2 regions of the Streptococcus lingualis genome follow, and region 2 is predicted to be linked to the other one. Evidence: predicted binding sites of a transcription regulator. Region 2 holds the regulator's gene; the other holds the start of a gene.
The links. Region 2 encodes NrdR, which represses ribonucleotide reductase genes. Its sites were predicted from a motif close to ACACNATATATNGTGT; they were not measured.

Region 1 (3,312 bases), 850 kb from region 2:
AACCATTGGGAACATGATCCGCAATTTACCGTGAACAGATGCACGAAGCAAAGCACGCAATTGTGTACGGAACATTTGATTACCAGTTTCAGAGATAGAAATACGCAAAGCACGGAAGCCTAAGAATGGGTTCATTTCTTTAGGAAGGTCGAAGTAAGGAAGTTCTTTATCCCCACCAATATCCATTGTACGAACAACCACAGGTTTACCATTCATACCTTCAAGAACAGCTTTGTAGGCTTCGTATTGGTCATCTTCAGTAGGGAAGTCTTGAGAATCCATGTACAAGAATTCTGTACGGTAAAGACCAACAGCTTCTGCACCATTATCGTTTACACCTTCAACGTCTTTAGGTGTACCGATGTTGGCAGCCAACTCGAAGTGCTTTCCATCAGCAGTCACTGTTTTCGCATCTTTAAGGAGAGCCCATTCAGCTTTTTGTTTAGCATAAGCTTCACCAGCTGCTTTGAACTCTGCAATCTGTTCTTCAGTAGGGTTGATCACTACTTCACCAGTGATCCCTGAAACAGCCAAAACATCGCCATCTTTGACAAGTTCTGTGATGTTATTTGTACCAAGAACAGCTGCGATTTCAAGTGTACGAGCCATGATAGCTGAGTGACTTGTACGTCCACCGATATTCGTAACAAAAGCTTTTACATACTTTTTGTTCAACTGTGCTGTATCAGATGGAGTCAAGTCATGCGCCACCACGATTGCTTCTTCATTGATAGAAGCAGGGTTTGGCAATTTCTTACCAAGCAAGTTGGCAAGGACACGTTTGGTAACGTCACGAATATCTGCTGCACGTTCTTGCATGTAAGGATTGTCTTCCATTCCTTCAAAGATCGCAATGAACATGTCAGTGACTTCTTTCAAGCCAGCTTCTGCATTGATTTTTTTCGTACGAATTGTTTCTTTGATCTGACCAATCATTTCAGGGTCAGCAAGAACCATCATATGCGCATCAAAAACTTGCGCTGCTTCTTCACCAAGGCTTGCTACTGCATTCTCCCGAATAAGAGAAAGCTCGTTTTGTGAAGCTTCAAGAGCTGCATCCAAACGAGCTTCTTCTGCACTTGTATCTTCGACTGAAACAGTCTCAAATGATAAGTCTGGTTGAATGAGCAAATATGCCTTAGCAACGGCAACACCGTCAGATGCTGCAATTCCTTTTAGCATTTTTGTCATATTTTTAAGCCAATCCTTCTTTAGTCATTGTTTCTGAGATAGCTGCGATAGCATCATCAGCGTCAGCACCTTCTGCAGAGATTACAACGTCTGCTCCTTGACCAACACCAAGGCTCATAACACCCATGATTGATTTCAAGTTAACTGATTTACCTTTGTATTCAAGAGTAATATCTGAAGCAAATTTGCTAGCAGTTTGAACCAACAAAGTTGCTGGACGTGCGTGGATACCTGTTTCTGCCACGATGTGGAAATCTTTAGAAGCCATAGTTTGACTCTCCTTTTTAAAAATAGTTTTTGAGTTACCTTTTGATAACCCTTACAATTTGGTATTATATCATCTTTTGAAATTTTTTTCAAGATTTTTATCACTGACTTACAGAAAAAGACTGCGAAAAATCCCAATTTAGATACATTTTAAGAAGCACCTGAAGAACAGAGAAAATATCTTTTCAATTTTCTACTATATTATAAGTAACATTTTCCTCCGCTTTCAATGAAAAGAAGCTCTTGAACCACAGGATATTGATTCACCAAAAAATTATAACTAATTAAAGATGCTTTAAAGCCTATTCCTATCCCATTTCTTCGATTTTCAAAGCACAATATATTGTGCTTTGAAAACTCCATTTCATATCTTTGCACAATATTTAGTTTTATTTTGTTGACAAGTTGCTGGATTTTGTTTATACTGTTTACAGATTTATATTTCGATAGGAGAACGGAAAAGAAATGGTAACCATTTATTCAAAAAATAATTGTGTTCAATGCAAAATGACCAAGCGATTCCTCGATAGCAATCATGTGGAATACCGCGAAATTAACTTAGATGAACAGCCAGAATTTGTAGAGCATGTTAAGAACCTTGGCTTCAATGCTGCTCCAGTAATTCAAACACCGGATGAAGTATTTTCTGGTTTTCAACCAGCTAAGTTGAAGAAACTTTCTTAATAAACACAGTATTTTGCTTAAATAGGGTCTAGCGTTAGCAACCTAACACTAGACTTTTTACTTGTAAAGAGAGGACTTCTCCTCTTCATTTTTTTGAACTAGAAAAGGATTATTATGGGATTAAAATCTCTTGAAGATGTGACGTATTTTCGTCTTAACAATGAAATCAACCGTCCAGTAAACGGCCAAATCATGCTTCATAAAGATAAAGAAGCTTTGGATGCGTTCTTTAAAGAAAATGTTGTACCAAATACTAAAGCCTTTGACTCGATTACAGACAAGATTCAGTACCTTCTCGAGCACAATTACATTGAGAGAGCTTTTATCGAGAAATACCGTCCTGAATTTTTAGAGGAATTGGCCCAATTTATCAAAGACCAAAACTTCCAATTCAAGTCCTTCATGGCAGCCTACAAATTCTATAACCAATACGCTTTGAAAACAAATGATGGAGAATACTATCTTGAAAGCATGGAAGACCGTGTCTTCTTCAATGCTCTCTATTTTGCAGATGGAAATGAAGCTATCGCGCGAGACATCGCAAACGAAATTATCCACCAACGCTACCAACCAGCTACTCCTTCTTTCTTAAATGCTGGTCGTGCCCGCCGTGGAGAATTGGTTTCATGTTTCTTGATCCAAGTAACTGATGATATGAACGCGATCGGACGTTCCATCAACTCTGCCCTTCAACTTTCACGTATCGGTGGTGGGGTTGGGATTTCCCTCAGCAACCTTCGTGAAGCTGGAGCACCAATCAAAGGGTATGAAGGAGCCGCTTCTGGGGTCGTACCTGTTATGAAACTCTTCGAAGATAGCTTCTCTTACTCTAACCAATTGGGACAACGCCAAGGGGCTGGGGTGGTTTACCTCAATGTCTTTCACCCAGACATCATCGCCTTCCTTTCTACTAAGAAAGAAAATGCTGATGAAAAGGTTCGGGTTAAGACTCTCTCACTTGGTGTCGTCGTGCCAGATAAGTTCTACGAGTTGGCTCGTAAGAATGAGGAAATGTACCTCTTCAGCCCTTACTCTGTGGAACGTGAATACGGAGTGCCATTCAACTACATCGACATCACTGAAAAATACGATGAGTTGGTTGCTAATCCAAACATCCGCAAGACAAAAATTAAGGCACGTGATTTGGAAACTGAAATTTCTAAATTGCAA
Region 2 (3,312 bases):
TCTTTCAAGGTTGAAGGGAGATTGATCAAGTTGAGACGTTGGTTGATCGCAGCTCGTTTTTGGGCTTCGATTAACTCTGGCGTTTCCTCATAAGCGACATCCGCATAGCCTTCATTCATGGTGAGGATGGGCTTATAACCTTTGGCAATATAATCCGGATCTCCCAATAAGAAACGGTTGCGTTCACTAATGTATTGATTAAATTTTGAAATACTCCGTCGAATTTCTTGTTCAGACAAAGACTGGTCCTTGATAAAGGCAGCCACTTCTTGGTCTGCCAAGATCTGTGCGACCAAATCCTCATAGTTAAATTGACGCGCACGGTTCATGTGAGACATGGTTTGACCTACACTTTCCATCTACTCACCTCCTTGATTCAGTTTTTCTAATAGGCGTTGTTTCTCTTTAGCAAGATCCACCTTTTCTGCTTGACTGGTTTGATTTTGATAGTTTGGTTGGCTCCACTTGGGAACATTGCTGTTCTTGCCCTTGGCTGATGTAGGACTCGTCCCCTTGTTTCCTTGAGCTTTAGCTTGTTCCTGGCGTTCTCGAACTTTTAAAATCGCTAGTTCTGCACTGTTGACCCCTTGATAAGAAAAATCATTTCCCACCTTCAAAGCATACTTTTCATTGAGATTAGCAGACTGGGTCTTGTTAAAGGTCAACAACAAGATAATATTGATCACCTCGTCTAGTAAGCCTAGATCAGCTAACTTGGATAATGTCTTGCGTTCGCTCTGCGTAATGGTCGCATTGCGCGCCTTCTTAATCTCTGCTAGAAATTGTAGGCTGGATTTTGCCTTAGCTTCCCTCAGAATGGTTTCTTCCTGACGGCTATAGGACATGCGTGGTTGCTCTTGGCTCGCCTGAGCCAACTTTTGCTTCATTCTCTTTGGAGAGACAATCCGGTCTACAGCTGTTTCTTTCGCTAAAAGATAAGTTTCATACCAGGTCCATTGTTGCTCTTCTGCGATGGCAAAGAGGGCTAGGGTTGCTTCTCCTTCATCCACAAAACGAAGTCCATCACGCCCCATCATTCGCTTAAACATCTCCATATCAAACTGCTGTTTCTTACTTGGAAGAACAGTCACCTCCCCAGCATCTAGTCCAAAGACTTGCGAGAAGGAAACTTGCCGTCTAGTCCCTAAAGAGCGTGCTGGGAGCAGATCCTCCACGGCCTTTTCCCCAATCTTTTTTTCAAGCAAGCGTTTGAAAACAGCATTCGAAAAAAATTGTTCTGAGGCAAGAGGAGCATGTAACTGGATGGTGATCCCAACTTCTTCCTCATAGAGATCGATCAACCCCATAGCAATTAAGCGATCAAAGGCGAGTAGCAACTGTGGAAATCCTATATTTAAGTGATTGAGGATTTGAGCAAGTAAATATTGTTTTTCACCCTGATCATAAGAGGCGAGCAGATAACGATAAACTGCTACTGTTTCCGTCTCCAAAATAGGCAGGTAATACTGCTCCAATGCAGCCCCTGCCGGTGGAAGAAGATTATTTTTTAAAAATGCGAAAGGCGTATTGGGCTTCATCTATTTTTCCTTTTTCTTCTTGGTTCCCTTCGTAATTTGTTTCAAGAGGGTCTCTAACTCACCGACATCCTTGAAACTCCGGTAAACACTAGCAAAACGGACATAGGTGATCTCATCTAGATCTGCTAACTCATCCATGACCAACGAACCAATATATTCACTGTTGATTTCATTATCACTTTGGCTGCGAACCTTTTGCTCGATCCGGTTTACAATTTCTTCGATTTCGTCACTAGAAACAGGCCGTTTTTGAGCTGAGCGGATAATACCATTAAAGATTTTATCACGAGAAAATTGCTCGCGTGTCCCATCCTTTTTGACGACCACTAGAGTCCGCTCTTCCACTCGTTCGTAGGTAGTAAAGCGATAATGGCACTCTTCGCATTCCCTGCGACGACGGATGGTATTCCCATCTTCAGCTTGTCGACTATCCACCACACTAGACTTACTTCCACCACATTTTGGACAACGCATTTGCTACCTCCTTAAACTGTTTTAACACTTCATTTTACCATAAATTGAATCGTAAAGAAAGCAGAAGAACAGGAGAATCCCCTATGCTTGCTCCTCATTGATCCATAAAAAAGAGTCGAAGGACGATTGAATAAAATCGTTTTCCTTTCGACTCTCCATTTATATTAAAGTGATAATTCGGCTTCTAAGCCATAGTGATCACTGACATGGGGTTTGTTTTGATCATCAAAAATGACATGTAGACGCTGGATGTCCCATTCTGGACTTGCAAAGACGTAATCGATTCGCAATGGAACTTGATTATCCGTCCAGCCATCGATTCCAGGACCTACAGTATAAGTCCCCTTTGTTTCTTTAGCTTCGATAAAGCTGTCTTGAAGCTTAAGGGAACTGGATAGAATCGTCTCATACCCTTCTTGACCGGCAGGATTATTGAAATCACCAGCTAGAATAAAGGGTTTGCCTACTTGGCTGAAGTAGTTCTCAATGCGTGGCCACTCAAATTGGAAACCTTTGTCCCACCAAGAAAGATGGACGCTGGCAACAGCAATCTCTTTGCCATCTACACTTGTATGGGCAACGGCTACTCGACGAGTATGGTAGTCCGTTGGATCATCCATATTGGATACCAAAATCTCATCCGCCTTCAAGGGTTGACGCGAAAGAACGGCCACACCCTCATTGAGGTGATCATAGCCAATATGGTTATAAGCCCAAGTCCAATAATAGTGGAGTCCTTGAGCAGCTAACTCTTCTACCAATACGCGAACAAAGTGATCTTTGTGAATGGCTACAGATGATGGCAAGGCTTGATAATACTCATCTGTTTCGACTGCTTCTGAGCCCATTTCTTGATTGACCTCTTGGAAACAGATCACATCATATTGCGCTTCCAAAATTTGTTCCTTGAGGGTTTCAAATTTTTGCTGAGCATTCTCTTCCATCCAACTATGGGAATTTAATGTTAAAAATTTCATCCCCTGATTTCTCCTTCTCTCCAAATCAAGAAACGGCAAGAGGCCGGGTGCACTGCCCCAACCTCATTTTCTTTGCCGATGTCTTTTATAATTCTACTGTTGCAACTGGCGCATTTGCTGCCAATTTACCAGTATGTTCGACCTTAACGGATTTAATCGCATCTGCATTTGTGAAGACAACAATTGTTGAAGTTTCACGACCAGCTTCACGGATCGCATCAAGGTCTGCTTCTACCAAGAGGTCTCCAGCAGCCACTGTTTGACCTTCAGAAACTTTAACCTCAAATGGTTTTCCTTCAAGACTAACAGTATCTAGACCGATG

Region 1: nrdH (glutaredoxin-like protein NrdH) is a predicted target of NrdR. The motif match lies at 1,792-1,807, and genes of this name have one in related genera.

Annotation. Positions count from the first base shown of each region.
Region 1 is NZ_CP139419.1:1,498,108-1,501,419, forward strand. It holds gene ptsP (phosphoenolpyruvate--protein phosphotransferase) at 1-1,191, opposite strand, end outside; gene SM123_RS07185 (phosphocarrier protein HPr) at 1,196-1,459, opposite strand; gene nrdH (glutaredoxin-like protein NrdH) at 1,924-2,142, shown strand; gene nrdE (class 1b ribonucleoside-diphosphate reductase subunit alpha) at 2,257-3,312, shown strand, end outside.
Region 2 is NZ_CP139419.1:643,452-646,763, reverse strand. It holds gene dnaI (primosomal protein DnaI) at 1-359, opposite strand, end outside; gene SM123_RS02940 (replication initiation and membrane attachment family protein) at 360-1,538, opposite strand; gene nrdR (transcriptional regulator NrdR) at 1,539-2,012, opposite strand; gene SM123_RS02930 (endonuclease/exonuclease/phosphatase family protein) at 2,177-2,989, opposite strand; gene SM123_RS02925 (PTS transporter subunit IIBC) at 3,075-3,312, opposite strand, start outside.